DNA from 3 places in the Lachnoanaerobaculum sp. Marseille-Q4761 genome. Region 1 is predicted to be linked to each of the others. Evidence: predicted binding sites of a transcription regulator. Region 1 holds the regulator's gene; each other region holds the start of a gene.
The links. The regulator Rex, encoded in region 1, represses fermentation and respiration genes when NADH is low (regulators of the CRP and FNR family bind a similar motif). The targets are predictions, from matches to a motif close to ATTGTTAANTANTTAACAAT.

Region 1 (3,291 bases):
TATGCTATAACCACATTGGAACCGTAAATCACCTCACCGCTGTCAGGAGATAGAAGACCGTTTATTATTTTTAAAAGAGTGGTTTTACCTGTTCCGTTATCACCTATTATAGCCACCCTTTCGCCTCTTTTTATTTCAAAGTTTATATTTGAAAAAAGATGTTTTTCATCAAAACTTTTTGAGAGATTGTTTACAGAGAGCACATCCTTACCGCTTTCCTTTGAAATATCTAAAGAAAGTCGCATATTTTCTATATGAGTTTGCGGAGCTTCAACTCTTTCTATTTTCTCAAGCTGTTTTTGACGGCTTTCAGCTCTTTTTATTGACTTTTCTCTGTTAAATTGCTTTAACTTACTGATAACAGCCTCTTGGTGCCTTATTTCCTGCTGTTGATTTAAATACTCCTTCATTTTTGCATCAATCAACATTTGTTTTTTAGCTGAAAAGTCGGAATAATTGCCGCTATACATAGTTACGACACTGTTTTCTATATCTATGACCTTACTTACTATTTTATCAAGAAAATATCTGTCATGAGATACTATTATTACCGCACCCTTATAGTTTAAAAGATAGGACTCAAGCCATTCTATACTTCTTAAATCCAGGTGGTTTGTAGGCTCGTCAAGTAAAATAATATCCGGCTCTTCAAGTAATAGTTTGGCAAGGAACACTCTGGTCTTTTGACCACCCGAGAGAGTATTTATTTTTCTGTCAAATTCATTTTCATTAAATCCCAAGCCTTTTAAAATACCCGTAACCTTGCTTTTTGCGGCATATCCGTCCATAAGCTCATAATTATGTGTAAGAGCGGTATATGAGGAATATAATTCTTCCAAAGCCTCACCGCTAAGATGCTGCATCTGCTCCTGCATATCAAGCATTCTTTTTTCCATGCTTAATATATGCTCTATTACGGTGTATAATTCATCAATTATACTTAGTTTTGAATCAACATTATTTATTTGGCGTAAATACCCAAGCTTTGCATCCTTTGCCGGTATAACATTACCGCTATCGGCATGTTCTTCACCGATAAGTATTTTTAAAAGAGTGGTTTTACCGGCACCGTTTACACCAACTATAGCAACTTTTTCATGTTCATTGACTAAAAAGTTTGCATCTTTTATTATCTCATTGCTTCCAAAAGACTTTGAGATATTTGTGGCAGTTAAAATCAAAATTTGCCTCCTTAGTCTTATAATCCACATTAGTATAGCTTAAATATGTATTTGAATGCAAGGAAAATGGAACAAAACATTATGTGTATTAAGAATATAATAACTCAAGTGAAGAGTAAAATATAAAAATATTACTATATATATCTGTATTGACATTTATATTAATAGATAATATACTAATTGTAGAATTCTTAACAAATGGAATTGCTAAGCATATTTAGGAAGGATTAAACAGATGCTTTTGAGGGCATTTGTATCGGACTTTGATTTTACTTTTCTTATCTATTTTACATAAATCAATGTCTGAGGCGGAGTAACTATGGAAGAAAGAAAAATATCAAGGGCGGTTATATCAAGATTACCAAGATACTACAGATACTTGGGTGAGCTTTCTGAAGAGGGTGTTGAAAGAATATCCTCCAAGGAACTGAGTGAGAGGATGAAGGTTACGGCTTCTCAAATCAGACAGGATCTTAATAATTTTGGCGGTTTCGGACAACAGGGTTATGGATATAATGTAAGATATCTGTACAATGAGATTGCTAAAATACTGGGTATTGATCGCCAGCACAATGTTATCATAATCGGTGCAGGACATTTAGGTAAGGCCATTGCAAACTATGCAAATTTTGAGAGAAGAGGATTTCTTATTAAAGCAATGTTTGATGTGGATCCTAATCTGTTTAATAAGACCGTTCGTGGTGCAAGAATATATTCTCTTGAAAATCTCGAAAAATTTATAGCTGAGAATGATATACAGATTGCCGCACTTACCATACCGAAGACTCGTGCTATGGAGGTTGCAGACAGACTGATAAAGTCAGGTATTAAGGCGATTTGGAATTTTGCGCATACAGATCTTGTAGTTCCTGATGATGTGGTAGTTGAGAATGTGCATCTTTCAGAATCTTTAATGAGACTTTCATACAGAGTCAGTAATGTAGATGCAATACCTTTTGAAGGAAAGTATGATTAGAGGTATCGGAACCGATATAATAGAAATAGATAGAATATCAAGAGCAATAAAAAAAGATTTTTTTTTAAAAAAGGCTTTCACCTACAGTGAGATAGAAATGGCAAAGTCAAGAAATACAGACAGCTTTTTGGCAGGAAATTTTGCTGTAAAGGAAGCCTTTGTAAAGGCATTGGGAACAGGTTTTAGAGGTGTAAAACTAAAGGATTTGGAAGTGCTTAGAGATGATTATGGTAAACCTTTTATTAGAATATGTAATATGTCAAATGTTCATCTAAAAGGTATTGCCGTGGGAAAAATTCATGTATCTATAAGCAATACAAATTCACTTGCTATTGCAATGGTGGTAATAGAATCGGATTGATATGTGGAGAAAAGGATATGAGAGTTCTTGATGAAACTGCATTAAAATATATACCTGACAGAAAAAAGAATGCAAATAAGGGAAGTTATGGGCATGTGCTTGTTATTGCAGGCAGTACCGGTATGAGCGGTGCTGCATTTTTGAGTGCAATGGCGGCATATCGCTCGGGTGCAGGACTTGTAAGAATATTCACTGTAAATAAAAACAGAACAATTTTACAAACTCTTTTACCTGAAGCTATAATTACAACATATGATGAGAGAGAAGCCTTTGAAAATAAGGAAGGCTTTATAGGAAAGGTAAAAAAATGCCTTGACTGGTCAAGTGTTGTAGTACTAGGTCCCGGACTTTCCACAGATTATTATGCCAAAACCATAGTCGAATATGTATTGTCGGAATGCTATGTACCTATGATAATAGATGCCGACGCTTTAAATATTATTGCCGCTGACAATACACTTACAAAATACTATACCGACAATGTTATTATAACACCTCATATCGGAGAGATGTCCAGACTTATAAATATATCAATAGACGAGATATTATCGGAACCTGTAAAATATGCAGGTGAATATGCCTCTAAATATGGAATTACGGTTGTACTTAAATCTCATCAAAGCGTTATTGCCGCCAAGGATGATATTTTTATAAATAAATCCGGAAGTGCCGCTATGGCAAAAGCCGGAAGCGGTGATGTACTCTGCGGTATAATAGCAGGTATGTTCTGCCTTGGAATAGAGGATGATATGGCTGTGGCACTTGGAGTATTT
Region 2 (3,291 bases), 250 kb from region 1:
GAATCAATTTCTTTAGAGTATATTATTTTTACGGCTTCACTTGCATTCATCATGCCGACTTTTGCACTTTCCCATGCAAACACTATATCAGCACCTGTTGATTTTGAATTCATTGAAAGTGCCGCACTGCCCAAAGCATCTCCAACTATGAGGCTTACCTTTGGAACTGTTGCATTTGCAAATGCGTATGTAAGCTTTGCTCCGTTTTTGGGCATCCTTCTTTCACTGCATTTTGTAGCTCTATATCCCTTTACATCCACAATTGTTAAAACAGGGATATTGAATGCATCACAAAATACAACAAACTCTGCCGCCTTGTCACTTCCCTGATGAGATAATACATTCTCAAACTCCTGTACAATCTCTCCATTTTCATCATATAAAAGACTTCTGTTGGCTATAGCTCCTACAGTATTACCGTTCAATCTGATAAATCCTGTAAACATCTCCCTTGCGAAGTCTTTTTTTACTTCAAGTACATATCCGCTGTCGGAAATTGTAGCAAGAGCAAGTGCAGGATCCTTTATTCTTCCGTCAAGTTCGGCTGTAGTTCTGTTTAAATCATCATTGCATTCAATATATGACATATCATCTTCATTATTTGCAGGAAGTAAAGAAATAAGCTCTCTTACACCTGTAATAATCTCTGATTCAGTTCCTATAAAATCAGCCAATCCTGTCTCCTCAGCCTGGAATTTGGCAGAGGAATAATCATTTTTATCCTGCGAATTTCCTGCAATGGCATTAGGTGAATTCACAAATACTTTTGCACTGTCCTTCTCCATAAACACAAAATCACTAAGTCCGTTGCTTATTGCCATTCCACCTCCGCTAAGTCCGAACACCGCCTGTATCTGCGGTATCACACCACTCGCTTTGGTCTGTGCCAAATATATTTTTCCAAAGGCATCCAATGCATCAAAAGACTCTTCAAGTCTCAAACCGGCACAGTCGATAAGACCTATAACAGGTGCACCCATTTTCATTGCCATATCATATAATGCAACGATTTTTTTAGCATGCATCTCTCCTATAGATCCGCCAAGTACTGAAGGGTCTTGACTATATACATATACCAGACTGTCATTAATCGTACCATAACCTGTTAATACACCGTCTTTTGGAGTATCCTTGCCCGATAGATTAAAATCTGTGTTTCTTGAACTTATATATGAGCCAATCTCCACAAAACTTCCGGTATCTAGCAAATCTTCAATTCGTTTCATAGCAGAAACTCCTATTTGAGCCATATACAAACCTCCGTATAATTAATAAGATTCGATAATCAAAGTAAATTTTGACCATCCAGGCACCATATTTAAGTACACAATATAGTGCCACCAATATTGTTAAATACAAAACAATCTTAAGCTATTTTATAATGAATTTAATAAAAAAACAAGGGTTTAAATCTGAAAATTATATTCACTTACGTAGAATTATATTATTAAAAAGGAGGCAAAAGCCCCCTCATTATTATATATTCTTTATAATACTCTTTACCAATCCCTCAAATATATGAGAAACCTTATTTGCCGCCTCTGAAACCTCTTCATGACTGAGCGGACGGTCAAGTATCCCTGCAGCCATATTTGTAAAGCATGAAATACCGCAGATTTCAACTCCCATATGATTGGCGGCTACAGCCTCTATCGCTGTGGACATACCCACCGCATCCGCACCGAGCAGTCTTGCAAGCTTCACCTCGGCAGGTGTTTCATAAGCAGGGCCGCTAAACTGCATATATACACCCTCTCTTAAAGTAACTCCTGCTTCATCAGCCGACTTTCTTACCACATCTTGAAGTCTTTTTGAATATACATTGCTCATATCAGGGAATCTTGTCCCGAATTCACTTATATTTTCACCTATAAGCGGCGAAGGTACTATGGTGGATATATGATCGGTAATGAGCATTAAATCACCGGGTTTATATGAGGTATTTACAGCTCCTGCCGCATTGGTAAGTATAAGTTTTTTTGCTCCGAGCATTATCATAAGTCTTGTAGGAAGTACAACATCCGTAACATGGTATCCTTCATAGTAGTGAACTCTTCCCTTCATTATAACGGTTTTTACACCCTCAACAGTGCCGAATAAAAACTTTCCGTCATGTCCTGCTACAGTTGATACGGGGAAACCCTCGATATTTGAATAAGGTATCTCACATTCCACTTCCATATGCTTTGCAAACTCACCAAGTCCTGAGCCAAGTACCAAAGCGACCTCAGGGGTGAAATCCGTAACAGTCCTTATGTAATCATAACTTTTTTTTACCTTTTCATAAATCGGATTCATATAAACTCCTTTTAAAAACTCCTAGATGCTGCTTAAAATACTGTAACCTATAGTATTTTCAGGCATCTTTAAACCAAAGTTATCTACTATACTTGCACCTATTACTGCAAAAGTATCGGTTGTATCAAGTAATTTTCCGCCATCAAATTTCTTTGAATATGACATAAAGAAAACAGCTTCTCTGGTATGATCCGTTCCCGTATGAGTAGGATCATTTCCATGGTCTGCGGTGAGTATAATTAAATCATCCTCATTCATCTTTTCCATAAACTCACCCAGCTTTATATCAAATTTCTCTATTTCCTTTGCATAGCCTATAGGATCTCTTCTATGTCCCCAAAGTGCATCAAAATCCACAAGATTTGTAAAACAAAGACCTGTAAAATCTTCATTTAACATATCAATAGTCTGTTCCATGCCATGTACGCTGGAATCTGAATGATATGCCTTTGTTATTCCTTCTCCGACAAATATATCATTTATCTTTCCGATAGAAATAACATCAAACCCATTATCTTTTAATACATTGAGAGCTGTTTTTCCAAATGGCTTAAGTGCATAATCATGTCTGTTGGAAGTTCTTTTAAACTCACCCTTTTTCTTACCTACATAAGGTCTTGCAATAACTCTTCCGACCTTCCACTCATCCTTCATTGTAAGCTCTCTTGCTATTTCACAACATCTGTACAGATTTTGCAAATCAAAGGTCTCTTCATTTCCGCAAATTTGCAATACAGAATCGGCAGAAGTATATACAATCATTGCCCCTGTATTTATTTCCTCTTCGGCAAGCTCTTCAAGTATCTCGGTTCCCGATGCGGACTTATTTCCTATTACCTTTTTGCCGCATCTTTTTTCCAGTTCATCAATAAGCTCCTTTGGAAAACCTGTATCAGTAAATGTTTGGAAAGGTTTGTCAATTCTAAGCCCCATCATCTCCCAATGACCGGTCATAGTATCCTTACCGTTACTCATCTCTTCCATTTTGCAAAA
Region 3 (3,291 bases), on a different contig from region 1:
TTACAGCTCCCTGGGATTTTTTAATATTCTGCATTGTTCCCGGTCCCGCTACACAACCGCCCGGACATGCCATACCTTCAAGAAGATATCCGGGATACTTGCCTGCCTTTGCCATAGTCATCATCTTTCTGCATTCAGCAAGACCTTCCGCATTCATTATCTTTACTTCCTTATCAGGATATTGGCTTTTGATAACGCCTACAACCGCCTTTGCAACTCCTCCCGATACAGCAAAGTTTCTTCCGTCTGTAGATGCATCATTGACACCGTTTGGATCTTCTGCAAGATTCTCTATATCTATATGCTTTGCATCAAATATTCCCGCCATCTCCTCAAATGTAAGTACAAAATCCACTTCACTTCTTACCTCGGTCCACATAGCCTCAAGCTTCTTTGCGGAACACGGTCCTATAAATACCACTTTTCCTTCCGGATGCTGTTTCTTTATAAGTCTTGCTGTAAGTGTCATAGGTGTAAGTGCCATTGATATACATTCAGCCCGGTCAGGGAATAATTTCCTTGCCATCAAGGACCATGAAGGACAGCATGATGTACCCATAAAAGGTAATTTCTCAGGTACTTCTTCAAGGAAGTCAAAAGCCTCCTGTGTAGCACACAAATCGGCACCGATTGCCACCTCAAATACATCGGCAAATCCAAGTTCTTTCATTGCGGCACGAAGTTTCCCGGGTGTAACCTTAGGTCCGAACTGGCCTACAAAAGCCGGTGCGATAGCCGCATATACTCTGTCTCCCGACTGGATAGCTCTTATTGTCTGGAAAATCTGTGATTTATCTGAAATAGCTCCGAAAGGACAGTTTACAAGACACTGTCCACAGGATACACATTTATCATAGTCAATATCCGCCTTACCGTTTTCATCCGAAGAAATTGCATCCATACCGCAAGACGCCGCGCATGGTCTTGTCTGTACAATTATAGCATTGTATGCACAAACATTTGCACATCTTCCGCATTTAATACATTTTTCCTGATTTATACTTGAAAATCCGCTTTCCTTATCAATCTTTACCGCACCTGTCGGGCATACCTCGGAACATGGATGTGCCAAGCATCCCTGGCAACCGTCAGTTACATATACCCTTTTTTCCACACAACCATGGCAGGCGAACTTTATTATATTTATTAATGGTGGTGTATAATATGTTTCAGCCTTATCAGCCAGCTCAATGCCTTCCGACACAGGCGCATGATTTGCCGCACTTCTATAAGGCAATCCCATAGCAAGCCTTAATCTTTCACCTACTATAGCTCTTTCCAGGAAAACATTATTTCTAAAATTCCCCACCTCACCCGGAATAATTTTATAAGGGAGTTCCTCTATTCTTTTATCCACAGGCCATTCTGTGTGATATGCCATTCTGGCAACTTCTCTAAAAATTCTATGTCTTATTTCCTGAATTCTTGTTTCAACACCTCTCACAAATATTCCTCCACTAAAATAAATCAAACATATATAGTATAAACAGCCTCTTTTTTACTTACTGTTTTCTATACCGAGCAATGATATTCTACTATATTTAAGTAATAAAAGAAAGGATGTTTGTTATTTTATTAGCAATTTCTTGTTCTTTATAAAAAACAAATATACCAAAAAAGGCAGACCGTAACGGTCCGCCCTTAAAGTTTTTAATTATTAATCTTCTTTTTTCTTTGTTGAAACTACTAATGCACCTGCTGCAGCTGAGAATCCGAGTAATGCTGTGTAAAGTCCCATTGCTGAAGGATCAGCTGTCTTTGGAACATTTAACTTACCACGTTTAGCAGCATTTACATCGCCTACATTTGAACCTCTGCTTGGATCTACAGGTGTAGCACTGTTTGTAGGTGAAGGTGATGAACCCTGTGAAGGTGTCGGATTACCTGGTGCTGTAGTAACAGGTCTTGCACTACCGCCGCCTCTTGAAGAGCCTGAACCTGAACCACCTGATGAACTTCTGGATCTTGATGCATTCGATGAAGTTGCATTTGAAGAAGTTGCATTTGATGCTGTAGATCTTATTATATTGGTAGTGACACCCGGTGTAACAATAGGTGATGGAGCTCTCTGTCCCGGTGCCTGGATGATGTAAGTAGTATTACCATCCTCGATAACCTGAGAATGCTGAGCATCTGCACTTACTCTTGTTATAACCTGGGGTGTCTCAGCAAGTGCAACCATTGCACCTGAAACCAGGCTTACACCTAGACCTACTGAGAAAACCGTTTTTTTGAATTTTGTTAAACGCATGGCATGATATCTCCTTTTCATATAAACTTTTTGTTGTCACTAATATAGCGTTATATGAAATAAAATTCAACCCCCTTGTGTAATATGTAACATTATAGTAAGTTTTCTTACGATAATATTACAGTTACTGTTAAATAATTATTTATTCGGAATCACCATCCAATTTCGAAGCCCTTGCTTCAACTTCTTTCTTTTGAATATCTCCCGGTGTCTGCTCATATCTTGCAAATTCATAGCTGAATACACCGATACCTCCTGTCATAGAGCGCAGATCCGTATTATATCCGAAAAGCTCAAGCATAGGTACATCAGCTCTTATTATCTGCTTACCGTGATTGATTGATTCCATACCGAGCACTCTGCCGCGTCTCTTGTTCAGATCTCCCATTACATCACCTGTAAACTTATCCGGAACTACTACACTTACTGTATATATAGGCTCCAATAATACAGGAACAGCCTTCATAAATCCGTCCTTAAATGCAATGGTGGCAGCCATCTTAAATGCCATCTCTGATGAGTCAACCGGATGATATGATCCGTCTAAAAGTGTTGCCTTAACACCTACTACAGGATACGCAGCCAAAGGTCCCTTTATACAGCATTCAGCCACACCTTTTTCTACTGCAGGGAAGTAATTCTTCGGTACGGATCCTCCAAATACGGTTTCTTCAAATACATACGGTTTCTCAAGATCTCCTGAAGGTTCAAAACTCATCTTAACATCACCGAACTGTCCATGTCCGCCTGATTGCTTTTTGTATCTTCCGGCAGCCTCTACCTTTTGTCTGATAGTTTCTTTAAATGCCACCTTAGGTCTTGAAAGCTCTATCTTTACCTTATATCTATCTAAAAGTTTGCTAACTACAATTTCAAGTTGTTGATCACCTATTCCATAGAGAAGAGTCTGTCTGTTTAAAGTATCATTTGTATGCTTAAGAGTCAAATCCTCTTCCATAAGTTTTGACAGACCTGATGAAAGCTTATCCTCTTCACCCTTATTTACTATCTTATATCTCATACATGTATATGGTGATGAG

Region 2: a site for Rex is predicted at 1,346-1,365, ahead of J4O15_RS12565 (acyl-CoA carboxylase subunit beta). Genes of this name have one in related genera too.
Region 3: a site for Rex is predicted at 1,564-1,583, ahead of J4O15_RS09025 (4Fe-4S dicluster domain-containing protein). Genes of this name have one in related genera too.

The regions. Positions count from the first base shown of each region.
Region 1 is NZ_JAGEKB010000003.1:52,204-55,494, reverse strand. It holds gene J4O15_RS11410 (ABC-F family ATP-binding cassette domain-containing protein) at 1-1,181, opposite strand, end outside; gene J4O15_RS11405 (redox-sensing transcriptional repressor Rex) at 1,501-2,157, shown strand; gene acpS (holo-ACP synthase) at 2,150-2,518, shown strand; gene J4O15_RS11395 (NAD(P)H-hydrate dehydratase) at 2,536-3,291, shown strand, end outside.
Region 2 is NZ_JAGEKB010000003.1:297,871-301,161, forward strand. It holds gene J4O15_RS12565 (acyl-CoA carboxylase subunit beta) at 1-1,250, opposite strand, end outside; gene J4O15_RS12570 (purine-nucleoside phosphorylase) at 1,477-2,298, opposite strand; gene J4O15_RS12575 (phosphopentomutase) at 2,320-3,291, opposite strand, start outside.
Region 3 is NZ_JAGEKB010000002.1:395,068-398,358, forward strand. It holds gene J4O15_RS09025 (4Fe-4S dicluster domain-containing protein) at 1-1,444, opposite strand, end outside; gene J4O15_RS09030 (sortase B protein-sorting domain-containing protein) at 1,658-2,251, opposite strand; gene J4O15_RS09035 (elongation factor G) at 2,394-3,291, opposite strand, start outside.